One region of the Noviherbaspirillum sedimenti genome, then DNA from elsewhere that is predicted to be linked to it. Evidence: predicted binding sites of a transcription regulator. Region 1 holds the regulator's gene; each other region holds the start of a gene.
The links. The regulator sigma-54, encoded in region 1, starts transcription at its own class of promoters, with help from an activator protein. The targets are predictions, from matches to a motif close to TGGCANGNAANCTGCTTT.
Positions count from the first base shown of each region.

Region 2: D3878_RS16720 (TorF family putative porin) is a predicted target of sigma-54. The motif match lies at 3,933-3,950, and genes of this name have one in related genera.
Region 3: nirB (nitrite reductase large subunit NirB) is a predicted target of sigma-54. The motif match lies at 3,680-3,697, and genes of this name have one in related genera.
Region 4: D3878_RS08450 (ammonium transporter) is a predicted target of sigma-54. The motif match lies at 4,248-4,265, and genes of this name have one in related genera.

Region 1 covers NZ_QYUQ01000002.1:2,732,397-2,738,254, forward strand. Annotated here, with positions in the region: gene D3878_RS12735 (KpsF/GutQ family sugar-phosphate isomerase) at 1-543, shown strand, start outside; gene D3878_RS12740 (KdsC family phosphatase) at 543-1,070, shown strand; gene lptC (LPS export ABC transporter periplasmic protein LptC) at 1,067-1,666, shown strand; gene lptA (lipopolysaccharide transport periplasmic protein LptA) at 1,706-2,254, shown strand; gene lptB (LPS export ABC transporter ATP-binding protein) at 2,271-3,011, shown strand; gene D3878_RS12760 (RNA polymerase factor sigma-54) at 3,026-4,501, shown strand; gene hpf (ribosome hibernation-promoting factor, HPF/YfiA family) at 4,589-4,945, shown strand; gene D3878_RS12770 (enoyl-CoA hydratase/isomerase family protein) at 5,020-5,858, shown strand, end outside.
Region 2 covers NZ_QYUQ01000002.1:3,592,641-3,598,498, forward strand. Annotated here, with positions in the region: gene D3878_RS16700 (ABC transporter substrate-binding protein) at 1-948, opposite strand, end outside; gene D3878_RS16705 (isovaleryl-CoA dehydrogenase) at 1,320-2,516, shown strand; gene D3878_RS16710 (TetR/AcrR family transcriptional regulator) at 2,849-3,508, shown strand; gene D3878_RS16715 (accessory factor UbiK family protein) at 3,518-3,769, opposite strand; gene D3878_RS16720 (TorF family putative porin) at 4,021-4,752, shown strand; gene glnK (P-II family nitrogen regulator) at 4,776-5,114, shown strand; gene D3878_RS16730 (ammonium transporter) at 5,125-5,858, shown strand, end outside.
Region 3 covers NZ_QYUQ01000002.1:2,415,530-2,421,387, reverse strand. Annotated here, with positions in the region: gene D3878_RS11230 (ABC transporter ATP-binding protein) at 1-470, shown strand, start outside; gene D3878_RS11225 (bifunctional protein-serine/threonine kinase/phosphatase) at 504-2,207, opposite strand; gene D3878_RS11220 (nitrate/nitrite transporter) at 2,275-3,489, opposite strand; gene nirB (nitrite reductase large subunit NirB) at 3,731-5,858, shown strand, end outside.
Region 4 covers NZ_QYUQ01000002.1:1,792,718-1,798,575, forward strand. Annotated here, with positions in the region: gene rluB (23S rRNA pseudouridine(2605) synthase RluB) at 1-1,156, opposite strand, end outside; gene scpB (SMC-Scp complex subunit ScpB) at 1,137-2,015, opposite strand; tRNA gene D3878_RS08440 (tRNA-Met) at 2,161-2,237, opposite strand; gene D3878_RS08445 (NUDIX hydrolase) at 2,381-2,959, shown strand; gene D3878_RS08450 (ammonium transporter) at 2,996-4,198, opposite strand; gene aat (leucyl/phenylalanyl-tRNA--protein transferase) at 4,383-5,105, shown strand; gene D3878_RS08460 (arginyltransferase) at 5,183-5,858, shown strand, end outside.

The DNA of each region.
Region 1 (5,858 bases):
GACAAGGAAGCCTGCCCGCTGAACCTGGCGCCGACCGCCAGCACCACCGCCACCCTGGCCCTGGGCGACGCCCTGGCCGTGGCGCTGCTGGACGCGCGCGGCTTTCGCGAAGAGGATTTCGCCCGTTCGCATCCCGGCGGCGCGCTCGGCCGGCGCCTGCTGACCCATGTGCGCGACGTCATGCGCAGCGGCGCCGCGATTCCCGCTGTGACGGCAGGATTGTCGCTATCGGCCGCGCTGATGGAAATCAGCCAGAAAGGCATTGCGATGACCGCCATCGTCGACGACGCCTTCCGCCCGATCGGTGTTTTCACCGACGGCGACCTGCGCCGCCTGCTCGAACACACGCAGGATTTCAGCAAGCTGATCATCGCCGACGTCATGCATGCCAACCCGCACACGATCGGGCCCGACCAGCTGGCGGCTGACGCCGCCCAGATCATGGAGCAGTTCCTGATCAATCAGTTGCTGGTCACCGATGACGATGGCAAGCTGGTCGGCGCCCTGCACATCCACGACCTGACGCGGGCCAAGGTGATCTGATGCAAAACCAGGCGAACGAGCGCGCAGCACGTGTACGGTTGATGATTTTCGATGTCGACGGCATCCTCACCGACGGCAGCCTGCACTATGGTCCGGAAGGCGAGGTCATCAAGACCTTCAACGTGCTGGACGGGCATGGCATCAAGCTGCTGCAGCAATCCGGCGTCGCCACGGCGATCATCAGCGCACGTCAGTCCGCGCTGGTGGCGCGCCGCGCCAGCGATCTGGGCATCGTTCACGTCCACCAGGGCGTGCACGACAAGCGCGCGGCATTCGAGCAACTGCTGGACAAAACCGGCATCACCCCTGAAGCCTGCGGTTTTATCGGCGATGACGTCATCGACTTGCCGATCCTGCTGCGGGTCGGCTTTGCCGCCAGCGTGCCGAACGGCCACCCCGAAGTGCAAAGTCGTGTACATTACCTTACCCGCGCCGCCGGCGGTGCCGGCGCGGCGCGCGAATTGTGCGATTTCATCCTGCGCGCCCAGGGCAATTACCAGGCGGCGCTCGCGCCCTACCTCGCATGAGAGACCGGCGCGCCACGGCCAACCGTTTTCAGCTGGGCATGGTACTGGCAGTCGCCGTGCTGCTGGCGCTGGGCAGTTTCTGGCTGCTCGATGTCATGCGCCGCAGCATGGAAGACAACGCGCCGATCGCCAAGCGCACCGACCCCGACTACTACGTCGAGCACTTCAATTTTGTCAGGCTGGCGAAAAACGGCCAGGCCCGTTATCACATCGCCGGAGAGCGCATGAGCCATAACCCGCAGGACGATTCCTATGAAATCGCTCGCCCGGTCATGAAAACCTTGAGCGCGCAGCGGCCGACGACGACGATCGTGGCCGAGCGTGCTCTCACCAACAGCGACATGAGCGAGGTACGCCTGTTCAAAAATGTCGCGATGGACAGGCCGGCTTCGGCAAGTTCGCAACATTTACGTCTGACATCCGACTATATGCTGGTGCTGCCGGATGATGAAGTCATGAAAACCGACCGTCCGGTGGAACTCATTTCCGGCACCTCGGTATTGAAGGGCACAGGCATGTTCGCCAATCAAGCGACCGGCGAAGTCACCCTGGCAAGCCGCGTCCAGGGCATATTTCCGCCCAGGGCAAGGCATTAAATGCCGGGCAATCTTAATGCATCGATTAAGCTATATTCCATGAAACGATTTTTCTTCGCATCGCTGTTTGCGCTCAATATGCTTGCCGTCGGCTTTGCTTATGCTGAAAAAGCCGATGCCGAAAAGCCGACCAATGTCGAAGCCGACCAGATGGCCTACGACGATGTCAAGCAAGTCAACACATTCACCGGCAATGTCGTGCTGACCCGCGGCACGCTCATCATGAAGGCGCACAAGATGGTGGTGACGCAGGATCCCGCGGGTTACCAGTTCGCGACCTTGTACGCAGGCCAGGGAAAACTGGCCAGCTTCAGGCAAAAGCGCGATGGCGGCGAAAACCTCTGGATCGAAGGCGAAGCCGACCGCATCGAATATGACAACAAGGCCGATGTCGCGAAACTGTTTTCAAAAGCAAGGATGCGTCGCCTGGAAGGCAATAAGATCACGGACGAAGTCGAAGGGGAATTCATTTCCTATGATAACCGTACTGAATTTTTCGCCGTCAATAACACACCTTCCGACACCAGCAAGCCCGGCGCCGGCCGCATCAAGGCGGTCATCCAGCCGCGCAACGAAACAAAGAAATGACACAAGGATTGCCAGAATGAGCAGCAGACTGCTTGCCAGCGGATTACAGAAAAGTTATGGCGCACGCCAGGTATTGCGCGACGTCTCGCTCGAAGTCGGCAGCGGCGAAGTGGTCGGATTGCTCGGTCCCAACGGTGCCGGCAAGACCACCGCCTTCTACATGATCGTCGGACTGGTGCCCGCCGATGCGGGAGAGATCGCGCTCAACGATGTCAGCATTTCACGCCTGCCGATCCACCGGCGCGCCACCCTTGGCCTGTCCTACCTGCCGCAGGAAGCCTCGGTATTCCGCAAGCTGACCGTCGCCGAGAATATCCGCGCCGTGCTGGAACTGCAGCATGAGAATGGCAAGTCGCTGTCGAAAGCGGCGATCGAAGAAAAGCTCGACCTGCTGCTGGCGGAGCTGCAAATTGAAAAGCTGCGCGACAACCAGGCCCTGTCGCTGTCGGGCGGCGAGCGCCGCCGCGTGGAAATCGCCCGCGCGCTGGCCACCAGCCCGCGTTTCGTACTGCTGGATGAGCCTTTTGCCGGCGTCGATCCGATTGCCGTCATCGAAATCCAGCGCATCGTGCGCTTCCTGAAAGAACGCGGCATCGGCGTGCTGATCACCGACCACAATGTGCGTGAAACGCTGGGCATCTGCGACCGCGCCTATATCATCAACCAGGGCGTGGTGCTGGCCAGCGGCCGCCCGGATGACATCATCGCCAATGAATCGGTACGCCGCGTCTATCTCGGCGAACACTTCCGGATGTAAGCAAGCGCATCTCCATGAAACAGTCCCTTCAGCTACGCGTCTCCCAGCATCTGGCATTGACGCCACAATTGCAGCAGTCGATACGCCTGCTGCAATTGTCGACGCTGGAACTGCAGCAGGAACTGGAGCAAATCCTCGCCGACAACCCGATGCTGGAGCGCGTCGACGATCCGCTTGACCACTCGGTGCGGCTGCTGGCCGACGGCGCCATCAACGCAAATGCGGGCACGGCGGAAAAGTCCGCGGCCGAAGAAGCGCCGGCAGCCGATGGCGAATCCACCTACGAAGGTGGCGAAGGCGGCGAATCCCAGGAGTCCGGCAACGGCGAGGCCGAATGGAGCTTCGACGATGTCGCGCGCACCGGCAAGGCCCCGGAAGACGACGACGCCCGTCCGCAACTGGAAGCGCACCATGTCACCCTGCGTGAACACTTGCTGGAACAAATGCGCCTCGGTTCACATGAAATCCGCGACCGCGCGCTGGTCGAACTGGTCGTCGATGCGCTCGACAACAACGGCTACCTGGAAGAACCGCTGGAAGAAATCCATGGCCGGCTTCCCGCCGAACTGGAAATCGAACTGGAAGAATTGACGATCGCCCTGAAACTGGTGCAAAGCTTCGATCCGGCCGGCGTCGGTGCGCGCAATGCCGCCGAATGCCTGGCCTTGCAAATCCGCCGCATGCCGAAAATCCCGATGGTGACGCGGCGCATGGCATTGACGATCGTGGAGCAGCACCTCTCCCTGTTCGCCCAGCGCGATTTCAACAAGCTGAAAAAACTGCTCGATTGCGACGATGAGGATTTGCGCGAAGCCCAATACGTCATCAGGCAATGCAATCCGCATCCCGGCGCCATCTTCGCCAGCGATGCAGCCGACTATGTCGTCCCGGACGTCATCGTCAAACGCGGCAAGAATGGCTGGCAAGTGACCCTTAACCACGATGTCATGCCGCGGCTGCGGGTCAATGCCTTGTATGCGAATATCCTCAAGAAAAACAAGGGCGAGGGCTCACTCACGTCGCAATTGCAGGAAGCAAAATGGCTGGTCAAGAACATGCGTCAGCGTTTCGATACGATTCTGCGCGTCGCGCAAGCCATCGTGGAAAGGCAGCGCAATTTTTTCTCCCATGGCGCCGTTGCCATGCGCCCACTTGTGTTACGTGAAATTGCTGATACACTTGGTTTACACGAGAGTACTATTTCTCGTGTAACAACCCAGAAATACATGCTGACGCCGCATGGCATGTTTGAACTGAAGTACTTCTTCGGCAGCCATGTCGCCACTGAATCCGGCGGCGAAGCTTCATCGACGGCGATACGGGCACTGATCAAACAATTGATAGGAGCAGAAGACACCAAGAACCCTCTCTCGGACAGCAAGATTGCAGAAATGCTGGAGGAGCAAGGCATGGTGGTGGCCCGGCGCACTGTGGCCAAGTACCGCGAAGCCCTGAGAATCCCCCCGGTTAACCTGCGCAAGTCTTTGTAGTATTTGTTGTGTTTGTTGCTGTGTTCGGGCGGCCAAGCATGTTTGTCGACCACGAACCGCCAGTGACCTCATCCCAAGGAGCGCTGTATGAATCTGACCATCAGTGGACATCACCTCGAACTGACCCCTTCCATCCGGGAATATGTGCATGCAAAGCTGGAGCGTATCAGGCGCCACTTCGACCATGTCATTGATGCTGCGGTCATCCTGACCGTAGACAAGCTCGCCGAGAAAGACAAGCGCCAGAGAGCGGAAATCACGCTGCGCATGCGTGGCAAGGATGTGCATGTCGAATCCATCGCTCACGATTTGTATGCGGCAATCGACGCCCTGATCGACAAGCTCGACCGCCAGGTCATCAAGTACAAAACCATGATCCAGGACCATCAGCACCAGGCGATCAAGCACTTGCCTGCATCGGCCACCAGCGCGCCGGAGGAGTAAGCCGCTTCCAGCGCTGATTTTCAGAGATCCCATCAGGGGCGCAATCCAGGCGCCCTTTTTTATTATCGAGAACAATGAACGAACATATTCTGACCTGTGTCCAGAACCGCATTGGCCTGCTGACCCTCAACCGCCCGCAAGCGCTGAATTCGCTGTCGCTGGACATGGTGCGCACGATCACGCGCACACTGCTGGACTGGCGCGATGACGACGCGGTCGATGCAGTACTTCTCTGCAGCAATAGCGAAAAAGCCTTTTGCGCTGGTGGCGACATCCGTTTCCTTTATCAGACAGCCCAGCAAACGGCCCGGCACGGCAGCGGCCTGCTGGACGATTTTTTCACCGAAGAATACGCGCTCAACCGCCTGATCCACCACTATCCCAAGCCCTACATCGTCATCATGGACGGCGTCGTGATGGGCGGCGGCATGGGGATTTCACAATGCCATTCCGGCGGCAAGCTGCACATCGTCACCGAGCGTAGCAAGATCGCCATGCCGGAAGTGAACATCGGCCTGTTTCCGGACGTCGGTGGCGGCTATTTCCTGTCGCGTTGCCCGGGCCAGCTTGGCACCTGGCTGGCGCTGACCGCCAATGCCATCGGCGCAGCCGATGCCCTGTATGCCGGCCTGGCGGATGTCTGCATCCCGTCGGCCCAACTGCCAGCCCTGAAAACGGCCTTGTTGAGCGCGCGGCGCCACAGCGATATTGCAGCCCAAGTACGGGAATTTGCCATGCAAGCCGGGGAATGGGGCGACAGCGAACTGGCGCGGCAGCGTGGCGCCATCGACCGCCACTTTGCGTTTGATGATGTGCCATCCATCATGGCTTCACTGGCTGCCGATCCAGCGCCATTTGCGCAAGACACACTGGCCGCCATGCGCAAGCGCTCTCCCCTGATGCTTTGCGTGAC
Region 2 (5,858 bases), 860 kb from region 1:
GTGCAAGACGGCAGAATACATGCCCGCCTGCGCCATGGTCGGCATGCGCTTGTGCGCGGAGAAAAAGCGCTTGGACCAGGCGCGGGTTTCATCATTCAGATCCCAGTAAAAGCCTTCCGTCAGGTACATGCCCTGCGAATAATTGAGGCCGATGGAATGCACATCGCTGATAAACATCAGCAAGGGCGCAACCAGCTGGCCTTTGGCGGCAATGCCGAATTCGCCGGCTTGCTTGACGGCGTTGACAGTGTCGCCGCCAGCGTTGGCCAGGCCAATGACCTTGGCCTTGGAATTTTGCGCCTGCAGCAGGAAGGAAGAAAAATCGCTGGCGTTCAGGGGATGCTTGACTGAACCGAGAACCTTGCCGCCGGCGCCGGTGACGACGTCGGAAACGTCTTTTTCCAGCGACTTGCCGAAGGCATAATCCGCGGTCAGGAAGAACCAGCTGTCGGCGCCGCGCTTGACCAGCGCCTTGCCGGTGCCGACGGAGCTCGAGTAGGTGTCATACATCCAGTGCGAGCTGTTGGCGTTGCATTTGTCATTGGTGATGGTGCTGGAGGCGGAGCCGACCACGATGGCCAGCTTGTTCTTCTGCTGCGCCACTTCCATCACTGCCAAGGCAACGTTGGTGGGCACCAGGTCCATCAGAACGTCGACATTTTGCTGGTCGACCCATTCGCGCGCCTTGGAGGCGGCGACATCGGCCTTGTTGAGGCTGTCGGCCGTGACGATTTCAATGGGTTTTCCCAGTACGGTCTTGCCGAAATCCTCGATCGCCATTTTTGCGGCGATGATCGATCCCTGGCCCGACAGGTCCGAGTACAGGCCGGACAAGTCCGTCAAGACGCCGATCTTGACGACATCATTGCTGACCTGCGCGGATGCCGATGCCATGCCGGCGACGGCCAGGGTGACGGCGAGCGAAATCTTCCTGAGTTTGAGGTGCATTGTGTATCTCCATTAATGTAATTCTTGTATTCCGATTGATCCCTTCTCTGTACAAGATAAGGAATCCAGCCGTTATTCCTATGTCGTTGTTAATGCGCAGCAACAGTATTCCTGAAAATATGAGTGTCACTAACAAACGAATGGGATTTTAGGGTGAATGTGAAGGTCCATCAAGTGGAATTTGCTTAGCAAAGTGTTTCAAAATTGATTTGTTGTGAGCTATACTCACAAATGGTTGTCCGGAAGAGGATGTTTTCATCCGGTGGCAAGCGAACATCTGCCAACCATCAGCGACCGATATTGGCAGCAAGCTATATAACAATGAAAAAACGGTAATGCCCGTTTTTTCCTACTGATTGGACAAGAAAATCATGACGACGCAATTCCTCGATTTCCCCAGCCTGAGTTTTGACCATGGCGAAGATATTGCTGCACTTCGTGAGGCAGTGCAGCAATTCGCTCAAGCGGAAATTGCACCGCGCGCAACCGAAATCGACCATAGCGACCAGTTCCCGATGGACCTCTGGAAAAAATTCGGTGACTTGGGCCTGTTGGGCATTACGGTGGAGGAAGAGTACGGCGGCAGCGCCATGGGCTACCTGGCACATATCATCGCGCTGGAAGAAATTTCCCGCGCTTCGGCTTCGGTCGGCCTGTCGTATGGCGCGCATTCGAACCTGTGCGTCAACCAGATCCGCCGCAACGGCAGCCACGTGCAAAAGCTGAAGTACCTGCCGAAGCTGATTTCAGGCGAGCATGTCGGCGCCCTGGCGATGTCGGAGCCGAACGCCGGCTCGGATGTGGTCAGCATGAAGCTGCGCGCCGACAAAAAGGGCGACCGCTATGTCTTGAACGGCAACAAGATGTGGATCACCAATGGCCCGGATGCCGATATTCTGGTGGTGTATGCCAAGACCGATCCAGCAGCCGGTCCACGCGGCATCACGGCCTTCCTGATCGAGAAGGGTTTCAAGGGTTTCTCGATTGCGCAAAAGCTCGACAAGCTGGGCATGCGCGGCTCGCACACCGGCGAACTGGTATTCCAGGATTGCGAAGTGCCGGAAGAAAACATCATCGGCGGTCTTGGCAAAGGCGTCAACGTGCTCATGTCGGGGCTGGATTCCGAGCGCACCGTGCTCTCGGGTGGTCCTTTGGGCATCATGCAGGCGTGCATGGATGTGGCGATTCCCTACATTCATGACCGCAAGCAGTTCGGCCAGGCCATTGGCGAATTCCAGCTCATGCAAGGCAAGATCGCCGACATGTATTCGACCATGATGGCGTGCAAGTCGTATGTGTATGCTGTGGGCCAGGCGTGCGACCGCGCCAAGACGCCGGAAGCCGTGCGCGCCTTGCGCAAGGATGCGGCCGGGGCGATTCTGTACAGCGCCGAGAAGGCGACCTGGATGGCGGGCGAGACAATCCAGGCGCTGGGTGGCAATGGCTATATCAACGAGTACCCCGCTGGCCGCCTGTGGCGCGATGCCAAGCTGTATGAAATCGGCGCCGGCACGTCGGAAATACGCCGCATGCTGATCGGCCGCGAGCTGTTTGGCGAAACCCAGTAAAATCCGGGCATTCGCGAACCGGATCCGCTGGAATGCCGCAGAAACACGTGGCAGTGAATCAAGCCGTCCCTGACGGCTTGATTCACTTGGACCCACGGTGTGCGCAAGGCGTGGGGGCGGCAGCAAGGCCGCCTGCAAATAATGCTGGATTGGGTTTTTTGAACTGGTGAGCGGCTTAAGTTGTATAGTCGTTTTTCTGCCGGCCGGGTAATGTCCGGTTCAGCGCTTTTGCGTACTTTTTTACTGTCATTATCATGCTTGCACCAATAAAATCTCCCCGCAAACGCGAAGCCCTGGGCGTCCGCTCGGAACGCCGTGTCAAGGAGATCCTGATGGTTGCCCGTCAGGTCTTTTCCGAACAAGGCTACGAGAAATCCACCGTGCTGGAAATTGCACGGAGCATGGATGTGTCGGAAGCGACGGTTTTTTCCTATTTCACCAGCAAGCGCGACCTGTGCATGCAAGTCATCAAGGTTTGGTACGACGAAATCTCTAGCGAGCTGGAGCGCGAAGTGCCGTTGATCATCGGCACGCGTGCGCAACTGCATTTCATCGTCCGAAAACATCTGGCGACTCTGATGCATGAGGGTACCGGCATGTGCAAGCTGGTGCTCAGTGAAGGCCGCACTGTCGATGAAGAATTTGCCGAGATGCAGGCCGACCTGAGGCGCCGCTATACGGCGCCACTCAAGAAAGTGTTTTCGACGGCACAACGCTCCGGTGAGATTCGCCAGGACATGCCGCTGCCGCTGTTGCGCGATCTCGTGTATGGCGCCACGGAGCACGTACTGTGGGACTACGTGGTGACAAACAACAAGCCGGACATCGACACGACGGCTGCACAGTTGACCGACATGTTCTGGAGTTCCTTGGTGCCCTTGCCCGCCGACTTGAAGAAACTGGCGCAATTCCATGTCGAGGTGGCAGATGCCTTGCGGCGGCTTGATGTTCCCGCAGAAGGCAACGCCCGCATTGCCGCCAACGCCCGCTAGACCAGATCCTTACTGCGGCGCATTTTTTTTCAGCTGCTCTTCCAGTTCTGCCACGCGCGCTTCCAACTCTTCGAGCTTGCTTCGGGTCTTTGCCAGGACCTGGACGTGAATATCGAATTCCTCACGGGTCACCAGGTCCAGGCGTGAAAACCCCTGGTTGAGCATGGCTTTGACATTCTTTTCGACATCCTTGACCGGCGAATTGTCGATGGCATGCTGGATCTTGGCTTGCAAATCATCAAGGAAATTGGGCTTGTTCATGGTGAATCCTCTTTCTGTGGCTAAACGGATAAAAAAGCACTATTTTGATGCATCTCCATCTGATTGCCCGTAAATGGTGCAATTCTGCCGATGCATGGCGCATTTTTTGCTGCCAAACAATGCTTATTTGCAAAAGATGCAATGCATCTGCACGGTAATAGGTTGGCACGGCTCCTGCTAACCAAGCTAAAGCTTACATCATCAAGCAGTTTTTATTTCAACACTCACAGGGAATGACTATGAAAAAATTAATGCTTACTGCAGCAGTCCTCGCAACTTTTGCAGCACCCGCTTTCGCCGAAGCACCGGCTTCGCCGCATACCTTTACCGGCAATCTGACGGTCGCATCCGATTATCGTTTCCGTGGCATTTCCCAAACCTTCGGTAAGCCAGCGGTGCAGGGCGGCTTTGATTATGCCCATTCCAGCGGTTTCTATGTCGGCAACTGGAACTCCAATGTCAGCGGCAACCAGTACCCTGACGGTGCCAGCCTTGAAATGGATTTTTATGGCGGCTACAAGTTTGAGCCTGTGGCTGGTTTGACTGCTGATGTCGGTCTGCTGAAATATTACTACCCAGGTGCGTCGATCGCCGGCGTGCGCCCGGATGCGCTTGAATTGTATGTCGGCGCCTCCTATAAGTGGTTCTCGGCCAAATACAGCCATGCAGTCAATGACGAATACTTCGGCCTCACCAATGCCGATGGTTCCTATTATCTCGACCTGAATGCCAACGTCGAAATCGCTGACAAGACCACGCTCGGCTTGCATGTCGGCCACCAGAAATTCAAGAATTCCGGCGCCCTCGACTATACCGACTACAAGATCGGCGTGGCGCGCGACTTCGGCTTTGCCACGATCGGCCTGGCATACGTCGGTTCCAATGCTGATTCGGCACTCTATACGTATTCCAACGCCAGCGGCTCCAAGTCGAAAGACGTGAGCAAAGACGCGGTTGTTTTGTCGTTGTCGAAAACCTTCTAATCCACCACGTAAGAGGTTTATATATGAAACTGATTACTGCAATCATCAAACCCTTCAAGCTTGATGAGGTGCGGGAAGCCTTGTCCGGTATCGGCGTGCAAGGCATCACCGTCACCGAAGTCAAGGGCTTCGGCCGCCAGAAGGGCCATACCGAGTTGTATCGCGGCGCCGAGTATGTGGTCGATTTCCTGCCGAAGACGAAAATCGAAGCGGCGGTCGATGACGACATCGTCGAGCGCGCCATCGAGGCAATCGAATCGTCCGCCCGCACCGGCAAGATCGGCGACGGCAAGATCTTCGTCTACGACCTGCAGCAAGTCGTGCGTATCCGTACCGGTGAAACCGGCAAAGAAGCACTCTAAGGAGACTCTGATGAAACAATACTTTGCACGCTTCCTGGCGGCGGCCACTTTGCTGGCCGCAGTCAGTCTGGCGCCGGCGGCCATGGCGGCGGAAGAAACGGCGGCACCAGCCGCCGCGGCAATGCCTGCCGTGACCGCGGTGGCGCCCGCTGCCGCGGAAACTGCCGCAGCGCCGGCTGCCGCGCCTGCCGCTGCTGCGGCGGCACCAGCTGCACCGGCCGCCGCGCCAACCGCCAACAAGGGTGACGTCGCCTGGATGTCGACGGCCACCATCTTGGTGATCATGATGTCGATCCCGGGCCTGGCATTGTTCTACGGCGGCCTGGTTCGCAGCAAGAACATGCTGTCGGTGCTGATGCAGGTCTTCATGGTGTTTTCGCTGGTAGTCGTGTTGTGGTGCATTTACGGCTATTCGCTGGCATTCACCACCGGCGGCAGCTTCATCGGTTCCTTCGATCGCCTGTTCCTGAACGGCATCACCATCGACACCATGGCGGCTACCTTCAGCAAGGGTGTAGTGATTCCGGAATTCACCTTCGTTGCCTTCCAGGCGACGTTTGCGGCAATCACCTGCGGCCTGATCGTCGGCGCCTTTGCCGAGCGCATCAAGTTTTCCGCACTGCTGGCCTTCATCGTGCTGTGGTTCACCTTCGCTTATCTGCCGATGGCCCACATGGTCTGGTTCTGGGCGGGTCCGGATGCCTACACTGACGCTGCAGCTGCCGAAGCGGCGACTGCAGCCGC
Region 3 (5,858 bases), 320 kb from region 1:
AGGCGCAATTGAAGGAGCGCACCCGTGCGGCGCTGGCGCTGGTCGGCCTGACCCACGCCGAGCAAAAGCGTCCGCATGAAATTTCCGGCGGCATGAAGCAGCGCGTCGGCATTGCCCGCGCACTGTCGATGGAACCCAAGGTGTTGCTGATGGACGAACCGTTCGGCGCGCTGGATGCCCTGACCCGCGCACACCTGCAGGACGAGTTGCTGAAGATCGTCGCCAAGACCGGCTCCACCGTGGTGATGGTGACCCATGATGTCGATGAGGCGGTGTTGCTGTCGGATCGTATCGTCATGATGACCAACGGGCCGGCGGCGACCATCGGCGAGATCCTGGAGGTGAACCTGGCGCGTCCGCGCGAACGCGTGGCGCTGGCGCAGGATGCGCAGTACATGGCCTACCGCACCGCGGTGCTGGAATTCCTGTATCACCGGCAGGCGCATCCGGCGATGAAGGAAGCGGCGTAGATGGATAGATCGTGCGCGATGCGCACGATCTCGCTAGCGCAACACCAGCAGATAAAGCAGCAAGAGATTCACCACAATGGATATCGCCGCAATCGCCCGCCACAACGACAGGGGATCGCGCTTGGCCAGCGGCGTGGCCACCGGTGCGGCCAATGGCCTGCTGGCGCCACGCTCCAGCGCCAGCACCAATTCCTCGGCCGTCTCGAAGCGCAGCAAGGGGTCGCGCGCCACCGCTTTGAGCAAGACATTTTCCAGCCAGAGCGGCAGATCAGGCCGGTAGCGCGAGGGCGGCACCGGCTCGCCGAAACGCGGCCGCTGGAAAGGCTCGATCTCGCCATAGGGATAGTGGCGGGTCAACATCTGGTACAGGGTCACCCCGGCGGCATACAGGTCGGTCTGGCGCGAGGGCTGCCCACCGTCGAACAGTTCCGGCGCCAGGAACGAGGGCGTGCCGGCCTGCGGCGCCCGCGCAGCGACGTCTTCTTCCAGTCCGGATTGCGCCACGCCGAAGTCCAGCACCCGTAATTCGCCATCGGCGCCCAGGTGGATATTGGCCGGCTTGATGTCGCGGTGCAGGATACTGCGGCGGTGCAGGGCGCCGATCGCCCGCGCCAGTCGTGTGCCATGGCCGATCGCGTCCGGCACGGTGAAATGCTTGCCGCTGTCGAGATGCTGCTGGATGGTCGCGCCTTCATGCCAGGTGCAAAGGTAATACAGGTAATTCTTTTGCGCGGGCGTGACGACTTGCGCAAAGAAGCGCGCCACCGCGCGCTTGGCCAGCCATTCCTCGTGCGCGAACGCCGAGCGTTCGTCAGCATCGTCGGCGCGGTCGGGATGCAGTGTCTTCAGCACCAGCGGACGTTGGCTTGCCAGGTCAATGACGCGGTAGACCAGGGTCGCCTGGGACGCGTGCAACACAGCTTCCACCCGGTAGCCGTCGATCGACTGGCCGACTTTCAGTTTTGGCGGCAGCGGCAATTGCCGTGATGCCGAGACCGCATCGCGCAGGTTTTCCTGCGGCAGCGCATCGATGCGCAGCGCCAGCGCACTCGCATTGTCGCTGGAGCCGGCCCGCAGGGCGGCGGCGACCAGTGCGGTGGCAGTCGCTTCGGCGTCAAGCTTGCCGGCGGCCAGATCGCCCAGCAGGGCGGTCATGTCGTATTCGGTTAGCGCCGACCAGACGCCATCGGTGGCCAGCAGCAGGATATCGCCCTCGCGCAGCTCACCCATGCCATGGTCGATCGCCAAACGGGAATCCAGGCCGATGGCGCGTGTCAGCACGTGCTGCATTTCCGGACGGTCCCATACATGGTCGGCGGACAGCTTTGTCAGCTTGCCTTCGCGCAGCATGTACAGCCGGCTGTCGCCGACGTGGGCAAAATAATAGAAACTGCCGCGCACGACCACGCAGGTCAGGGTGGTGGCCATGCCGGACAGTTCCGGCCGGATCGAGCCCTGCTGCTGTACCCAACTGTTGATTGCCTTCAGCACGCGCTCGAGCGCTTGCGTGACGGGCCAGGTATCGGGCGTGGCGTAATAATCGGTCAGCAGGCCGCGCACCGTATATTCGGATGCCTGGCGGCCGCCTTCGTTGCCGGAAACGCCATCGGCGATCGCAGCCAGCAAGCCCTTGGTGGAAACCTCGGGCTCGCCAGGCGTGACCATGCCGACGAAGTCCTCGTTGCGGGGACGGGTTCCAGCGTCGGTGGCATGGCCGGCGGAGATCAAAAGTGGCATATTTGTGGGACAGAGTTTAAGAGACGCCGCAGCGCGTCGAATTACTCTGTCCCCAACATTATATAGATCAGATTTTCGCCGTCGTCATCGCCGCGCTGCCCCAGGTGGTGCGCCAGCGGCCCTTCACCAGCGACAGGCCGATCAGGGCGATCACCGCCAGCGAGGCGAAAATGACCAGGCCAGCCTGATAGCTGCCGGTCAGCTGCTTCGCATATCCCAGGCTGGACGCCAGGAAAAAGCCGCCGACGCCGCCGGCCATGCCCACCAGCCCGGTCATGACGCCAATCTCTTTGCGGAAACGCTGCGGCACCAGCTGGAACACTGCGCCATTGCCGGTACCCAGCGCCAGCATTGCCATCACGAAGACCAGCACTGCCGTCATCGGCGACTGCAAGCCGACGCTGGCGATGAACAGGAAAGTCGCCGCCAGCATGTACATGATCGACAGGGTCTTGATGCCGCCGATGCGGTCGGCGATGCGGCCGCCGAGCGGGCGCACCAGCGAACCGGCGAATACACAGGCGGCGGTGAAATAGCCGGCGGTAACCGCCGACAGCCCGTACTGACCGTTGAAGTAGATCGCCAGCGACGACGCCAGGCCGGAAAAGCCGCCGAAGGTAACGCCATAGAAAAACATGAACCACCAGGCATCCTTGTCCTTCAATACATGCAGGTACTCGACCATCGATTTCGGCGGCGGCGCCGACGGCGCGTCCTTGGCAAATACCATATAGACGACGAAGGCGATGCCCAGCGGGATCAGGCACCAGCCGAAGACATTCTGCCAGCCGAACGCCAGCGCCAGGCCGGGAGCAAACAGGGCGGCAAAGGCGGTGCCGGAATTGCCGGCGCCGGCAATCCCCAGCGCCGTGCCCTGGTGTTCCGGCGGATACCAGCGCGAGGCCAGCGGCAGCGCCGCTGCGAAGGCGGCGCCAGCCACGCCCAGCAGGATGCCCAGCGTCAGGATGCTGGAATAAGTGTCCAGATTGCCAAGCCAGGCCCAGAACATGCCGGCGATGACGATGACCTGGCCGATCGCGCCTGCCGTCTTCGGTTTCAGATGGTCCACCAGCACACCCATGACAATGCGTAGCAGCGCGCCGGCCAGCAGCGGCGTGGCGACGATCATGCCTTTTTGTGCAGCCGACAGACCGAGATCTTTGGCGATCAGTATGCCAAGCGGCCCGAGGATTACCCAGACCATGAAACTCAGGTCGAAATAAAAGAATGCGGCCAGCAGTGTCGGCGTGTGACCCGCCTTCCAGAATGATGATTTTTGCATAAGTCCCCGCGGGTCCAAAAAAGTGAATGCCATGCCCTATGCAAGTGCCATGCCATCATTTTTGTGCACACATATAAGAGGCGAATTTCAAAAATGATCCGACGCGGTGCCTTGCACCAAATAGGACGGGCAAATTCACCATGAGGGGGCGTCCTTGCGTTTTTTCTGGCTTTTTCCCTGCACCGACAACTGGCATTGCTTTTGCTAGAGAGAGGGAGAGAACAACGAGGAGGGTAGTGCAATGAAGAAGCTGAAACTGGTAATGGTGGGTAACGGCATGGCCGGTGTGCGCACGCTGGAAGAGCTGATCAAGCTCGCTCCGGACGTCTATGACATCACCGTGTTCGGCGCCGAGCCGTATGCCAATTACAACCGTATCCTGCTGTCGCCGGTGCTGGCCGGCGAGCAGACCATCAAGGACATCATGCTGAATGATGTCGATTGGTATGAAGAAAACAATATCACCCTGCACCTTGGCAAAAAGATCACCAGGATCGACCGCGCCAGGCGACTGGTGATCGCCGAGGACGGCACCACGGCGGAATACGACCGCCTGCTGCTGGCCACCGGTTCCGACCCCTTCGTGCTGCCGGTGCCGGGCAAGGATCTGGAAGGCGTGATTTCCTACCGCGATATCCAGGATACCAATGCCATGATCGAGGCGGCCGCCAGACACAAGCAGGCGATCGTCATCGGCGGCGGCCTGCTCGGCCTGGAAGCTGCCAACGGCTTGAAGCTGCGCGGCATGGAAGTGTCGGTGGTGCACCTGTCGGACACCCTGATGGAGCGCCAGCTCGACATGGTCGCCGGCAAGATGCTGCAGAAATCGCTGGAAGAACGCGGCCTGAATTTCCTTCTGCAGAAAAATACCCAGGAAATCCTCGGCGACAAGGATGATGGCAAGAGCGGCCGCGTCAAGTCGGTGCGTTTCAACGACGGCACCGAAGTGCCGGCGCAGCTGGTGGTGATGGCGGTCGGCATTCGCCCCAACACGAAGCTGGCGGAATCGGCCGGGCTGCACTGCAACCGCGGCATCGTCGTCAACGACACCATGCAGACATACGATCCGCGCATCTATGCCGTCGGCGAATGCGTCAACCACCGTGGCACTGCCTACGGCCTGGTGGCGCCGCTGTTCGAGATGGCCAAGGTCTGCGCCAACCACCTGGCCAACTTCGGCATCGGCCGCTACCAGGGCTCAGTCACCTCGACCAAGCTGAAGGTCACCGGCATCGACCTGTTTTCCGCCGGCGATTTCATGGGCGGCGAAGGCACCGAGGAAATCATCCTGTCCGACCCCATCGGCGGCGTCTACAAGAAGCTGGTGCTGAAAGACGACAAGCTGGTCGGCGCCTGCCTGTATGGCGATACCGTCGACGGCACCTGGTACTTCAAGCTGCTGCGCGAAGGCAAGGATATCACCGAGATCCGCGACACCCTGATGTTCGGCGAATCCAATACCGGTCGTCCCGGCGATGTCGGCCACGAAGGTTACACCAAGGCCGCCGCCATGCCGGACGACGCCGAAGTCTGCGGCTGCAACGGCGTGTGCAAGGGCACCATCGTCAAGTCGATCAAGGAAAAAGGCCTGTTCACCCTGGAGGACGTGCGCAAGCACACCAAGGCGTCGGCGTCCTGCGGCTCCTGCACCGGCCTGGTGGAACAGATCATCATGGCGACCGCCGGCGGCGATTATTCGACCTCCGCCAAGGCCAAGCCGATGTGCGGTTGCACCGACCACACCCACCAGGAAGTGCGCGACGCCATCAAGGCCAACAAGCTCTTGACGATCCCCGACGTGATGCAGCTCATGGCATGGCGCACGCCCAACGGCTGCTCGTCCTGCCGCCCGGCGCTGAACTATTACCTGATCTCGACCTGGCCGCACGAGGCCAAGGACGATCCGCAATCGCGCTACATCAACGAGCGCTCGCATGCGAACATCCAGAAGGACGGCACCTATTCGGTGATCCCGCGCATGTGGGGCGGCGAAACCAGTGCGTCGGAACTGCGCCGCATCGCCGACGTGGTCGACAAGTTCAAGATCCCGACGGTGAAGGTCACCGGCGGCCAGCGCATCGACTTGTTGGGCGTGAAGAAGGAAGACCTGCGCGAAGTCTGGCATGACCTCGGCATGCCGTCCGGCCTGGCTTATGCCAAGGGCCTGCGCACGGTGAAGACCTGTGTCGGTTCCGAATGGTGCCGCTTCGGCACCCAGGATTCGACCCGCATGGGTCAGGAGCTCGAGCGCGAGCTGGCGCGCATGTACTCGCCGCACAAGGTCAAGCTGGCGGTTTCGGGTTGCCCGCGCAACTGCGCCGAAGCCGGCATCAAGGACGTCGGCGTGATCGGCGTCGATTCCGGCTGGG
Region 4 (5,858 bases), 940 kb from region 1:
CTTCGAACATGCGGCGCACTTCGCGGTTACGGCCTTCGCCAATGGTGACCCGGTACCATTTGTTGATGCCTTCGCCACCGCCGTCGGCGATGCGGGTAAATTGTGCCACGCCGTCTTCCAGCTCGATCCCGGCGAGGAGTTTCTGGCGCATGCCTTCCTCCAGTTCACCCAGCGTACGCACCGCATATTCGCGGTCGATGCCGTAACGCGGGTGCATCAGGTGGTTGGCGAGATCGCCGGAGGTAGTAAACAGCAGCAAGCCTTCGGTATTGAAATCGAGCCGGCCGACCGCAAGCCACTTGCCAGCCTTCATGGTCGGCAGGCGATCAAATACCGAGGGGCGGCCATCCGGATCGCTATGGCTGACGATTTCGCCAGCCGGCTTGTGATACACCAGCACGCGCGGCGGCCGCTTGCTGACCTTGCGCTGAATCAGCTTGCCATTGATGCGCACCTGGTCGGTCGGCAGGATCCGCTGGCCGATATGCGCAGGCTCGCCATTGACCGACACGCGACCGGCAATGATCATCTCTTCCATGTCGCGTCGCGAACCCAGGCCGACGTCGGCCAGCACCTTGTGCAATTTGGGCGCATCGTCATCCGCGGTCAGGTCGCGCCGCACATTCTTGGCTGGCGCCTGGCGCCGGCCGCTGGCGCCAGCTTCCGCCTCGGACACCGACTTGTCGAACGCGTCGGACGTCACGAAAGAAAATACGTCGTCGGCATCGCCCGCACCAGATCTGGCGGCGCCAGGTTGCGGCTTGCCACGCCCTTTGGCTGCAGGCTTGGCGGATTTGGCAGCCTTGGGGCCGTTGTTTTGCCGCGGCTCGCGCGGCTCACGAGGCGCGCGCTCAGCGGGCCGCTGCGGCACATTGGCAGGCGATGCTTCGGACTGGGCCGGGACTTCGGCCACTGCGGCTTCGGCATTAGCGCCTTCAGCTGCCGTGCCCGGGCCTGCAGCGGCGCGCTGGGCGGCACGGTTGCGCCGCATGTTGCGCGGACCGCGCAAGCCGCGCTTGGCGGGCTTGGCGCCAGCAGCATCCCGCCCGGCATCGTCAGCCGGCGACGCCGACCGGTCGCCACCCGAGGTCGAAGCATCCGCAGGGGAAGGAGCGGCAGAGGCCGCGATTACGTCATCAGGCTTGGGCAGAGTCATCGTTTGTTTCTTGGTTATCCAGGTCAGTCACGGCGGACGCGTCCGCAGCGGGTGCCGCGTCGCCTGAGAGCGACGGGCCAGTAGCAGTCACGGGCACATTCCCGGCTGCCAGTTCATCAATATCGGTAGCCATGGCAGCTTCAAGCGCTTCCATCGCTTCAGAAACTTCCGCCGCCCGTTCGGCGGCGGGGCCGCGCCCGGCATCGGCTTGAGCGCCATCTTGCGCATTTGACTGCGACAATTCGGTTGGCACCTGCTCGAAATTTTCATGCAAGCTTGCTTCCAGGGCTTGGATTTCAAGCAAGCTCCCTTCCTGCAGCTGACCCGAAGCCACTTGCTGCAGCGGCGGCAGCTGATCCAGCGCGGTCAGGCCTAGGTCGTCCAGAAACTGTTTAGTTGTGGCAAACAACGCAGGGCGCCCCGGCACATCGCGGTGACCAATCGATTCGATCCAGCCGCGATCTTCCAGCATCTTGATGGTTTGCGAATTGACGGTGACGCCACGAATTTCCTCGATATCACCCCGGGTGACCGGCTGCCGGTAAGCGATGATGGCCAGCGTTTCCAGTGTGGCGCGCGAATATTTCGGCGGCTTTTCCGGATTCAGGCGATCGAGGTAAACCTTCATTTCAGGGCGACTCTGAAAACGCCAGCCCGTCGACAGGCACACCACTTCGATTCCCTTGCCGCTCCAATCCTCGCGCAATTCCTCAAGCATCTGCCGGATCGCATCGGCACCGACTTCTTCCTCGGCGTCGCCATGGGCAAGGTACAGCTTCTTCAAGTCATTGATCGACAATGGCTCATGCGCGCAAAGCAATGCGGTTTCGAGGACCTTCTTCGCCTCAGCTGTAATCATGTACGGCTCTTGCACGGCTAGTTTTATTAGTAAGTTTCGCAGAGGTTTAAACGACCGATGCCAAGATGTCGTCTGATAGAGAACCTGCAGATGCTGCGTTCCGACGCCCGTGAGGAGGTGATGATGGGCGGGAATATTAAGACTTTGGTTGCGGGGACAGGATTTGAACCTGTGACCTTCGGGTTATGAGCCCGACGAGCTGCCAGACTGCTCCACCCCGCGTCTGAGTCGAACACTATACATCGAATTAACGAATATTGCAAACCCTGCCGAGCAATTGCCACATGATGTTACACTTGTCGCAAGCAGCAGCCGCGATTGCCATACGACTGCACATCTATCCTCTTGACGCCCTTTGATCCCGTATGAAATTCTGCTCAGAATGCGCGCATCCGGTCGCGCTCCTGGTTCCGCCGGATGACAATCGCCCACGCCATGTCTGTTCGCAATGCGGCACCATTCATTACCAGAATCCCAAAATGGTCATCGGTTCGATACCAGTCTGGGACGCGGATGGCACAGCGCGCGTACTCCTGTGCAAACGCGCCATCGAACCGCGTTACGGGTACTGGACCTTGCCGGCCGGCTTCATGGAAAACAATGAAACCACTGCAGAGGCAGCCGTACGCGAGACCGAGGAAGAAGCTGGCGCACGCATTGCATTGCATCCATTGTTTTCAATGCTGAACGTGCCTCACGTGCACCAAGTGCATATGTTTTACCGGGCGCGCCTGCTGGACCTGGATTTTGCCGCCGGCACCGAAAGCCTGGAAGTCAGACTGTTTACCGAGGCCGAAATTCCCTGGGACGACCTCGCCTTTTCGACTGTCAGCCATACCCTGAGGCTGTTTTTCGCCGACCTGGCCAAAGCCCGCGAAGGCGCGCCTTTTGGCTTCCACACCCAGGACATCCGCAAGCCCCAGGATATTCGCCAGCCGGTGTAGATCCGATATGCCGGTGCCCCGGCGTCCCGTTGCCCGCTACCTGCCGATTTCCCGCTCGGCGGTAGCGCTGATCTTGTGGATGGAAAGATCCGCCCCCTCGAATTCCTGCTCGGGATCCAGTCGCAATCCGACCACGGCTTTCAATCCGCCATACACGGCCGCGCCACCGACCAGGGCAATCACCACACCCAGGGCCGTGCCGACCAGTTGCGACAGGAACGAAACGCCGCCCATGCCGCCGAGCGCCTTCAGGCCGAAAATCCCCGCCGCCAGGCCGCCCCAGGCGCCACACAAACCATGCAGCGGCCAAACGCCCAGCACATCGTCAATCTTCCACTTGTTTTGCGTCAAGGTGAACATCTTGACGAAAATCGCCCCGGCCACGCCGCCGGTGATCAAGGCACCCAAGGGGTGCATCAGGTCGGAACCGGCACAGACCGCCACCAGTCCCGCAAGCGGCCCGTTATAAACAAAGCCCGGATCATTCTTGCCCAATACCAGCGCCACCAGGGTGCCGCCAATCATGGCCATCAGCGAATTCAAGGCCACCAGCCCATTCATGTTTCCAAGCGTTTGCGCACTCATGACGTTGAAGCCGAACCAACCGACAGTCAGGACCCAGGCGCCCAGGGCAAGAAAGGGGATGCTGGAGGGTGGATGCGCCGTCATTACGCCCTCCTTCGTGTAGCGTCCGCGCCGCGCGCCGAGCAACAGCACAGCCGGCAAGGCAATCCAGCCACCTACGGCATGTACCACGACCGAGCCGGCAAAATCATGAAACTCGTGCGAAAAAGTTTCCTTCAGCCAAGATTGCAAGCCAAAATGATGATTCCAGACAATTCCTTCGAAGAAGGGATAAACCAGGCCAACCAGCAAGGCTGTGGCTGCCAGTTGCGGATAAAATCGCGCCCGTTCCGCGATCCCGCCGGAAATGATTGCCGGAATGGCCGCGGCAAAAGTCAGTAGAAAAAAGAATTTCACCAGCTCAAAACCATTTCTTGCGGCCAGCACTTCAGCGCCGGAAAAGAAATTGATGCCATAAGCAATGCTGTAGCCGACAAAAAAATAGGCGATTGTGGACACGGCAAAATCGACTAAGATTTTAACCAGTGCATTCACCTGATTTTTTTTGCGAACAGTGCCCAACTCGAGAAAGGCGAAGCCGGCATGCATCGCCAAAATCATGATCGCGCCGAGTAAAATGAACATGGCGTCTGCGCCATTTTTAACCCCATCCATGCAAAAATTCTCCCAATAAACGTGCAAGATCATGAAAACGTGCTTCTTTAAAGCAAATTTCATTCCATTTTGGTGCAATATCACAAGCCATTGTTTTTTATGAGAAAATTCTTTCTTTCAATTTTACAAAGCCGCCGGACGCACCGGAATTGTGCGATATCGTGATGCAAATTAGGGCATGACCATGATCCCCTGGCTGGAAGTGGATGCGCCATTTCCAGATGTCGCGCAAGCGCTGACGGAAAATGATGGCGCAGCGGGACTGCTGGCGGCCGGTGCCGACCTGTCGCCCGAACGCCTGTTGCAAGCCTACCGGCATGGCATTTTCCCCTGGTTTTCAGAGGGGCAACCCATTCTCTGGTGGAGTACCGATCCACGCATGGTCTTGATGACGGATCGCTTTCATATCTCCGACAGCCTGAAAAAGACCTTGAGAAAAGTCGAGCGCAGCCGCGCGGCGGCAGGTGAGTGGGAAATCCGTTTCGACAGCGCCTTCGAGGAGGTCATGCGCGCCTGTGCCGCACCCCGCGTCGACGGCCCCGGCACCTGGATTTCAGAGGAAATCATCGCCGGCTATGGCGCCCTGCACCGGCAAGGCTATGCCCATAGCACCGAGGCCTGGCTCAATGGCCAGCTGGTCGGCGGCGCCTACGGCGTGTGCATCGGCCGCATGTTCTATGGCGAATCGATGTTCGCCCGTGTCAGCGATGCGTCCAAGATTGCCCTGGCTTACCTGGTACATTTCCTGAAAACCAATGGTGTTGCCATGATCGATTGTCAACAGGAGACCGGCCACCTGGCGTCGCTGGGGGCTACGCCGATTCCCCGCGCCCGCTTCCTCGCCCATCTGAGGCAGGCGGTGGCGCAGCCCGGCATCGCGTGCTGGAAGCCAATCGCTTTATTTTGAGCGCAGTGTGATAAAACGCATGCAATCGGTGTAAATTATTGATTCAAACGCTGTCAACCCGCTGGTAACAGAACGACATGACGCACCTGAAGGATCTGCCCTTTTCAACTTTGCAGTTTTATGCGACTGCACCCTACCCGTGCAGCTATCTGGACGAACGGCAAGCGCGCTCGCAGGTGGCCACGCCTTCGCACCTGATCAACGCGGATGTCTATTCGGAACTGGTGCAGAACGGCTTTCGCCGCAGCGGCATTTTCACCTACCGGCCGCACTGCGACGGTTGCCAGGCTTGCACGCCGGTGCGCGTCGTGGCAAATGAATTCGCCGCCAGGCGCAGCCAGCAGCGCGCCTGGCAACGCCACGGCAATCTGACTGCCCAGGTCACCAGCCTGACCTACATGCATGACCACTACGAACTGTACCTGCGCTACCAGTCGGTACGCCATGCCGGCGGCGGCATGGACCAGGACAGTCGCGACCAGTATGCGCAATTCCTGTTGCAGAGCAAGGTCAATACGCGCCTGGTGGAATTCCGCGAGCCGGACGGCACCCTGCGCATGGTCAGCATCATCGACGTGCTCGATGACGGCCTGTCGTCGGTCTATACGTTCTACGATCCGGATGTGCAGGGCGCCAGTTTCGGCACCTACAACATCCTGTGGCAGATCGAACAGACCCGAAAACTCGGCATGCACTACGTCTATCTCGGTTACTGGATCCGCGAAAGCCGGAAAATGGCTTACAAAATGAATT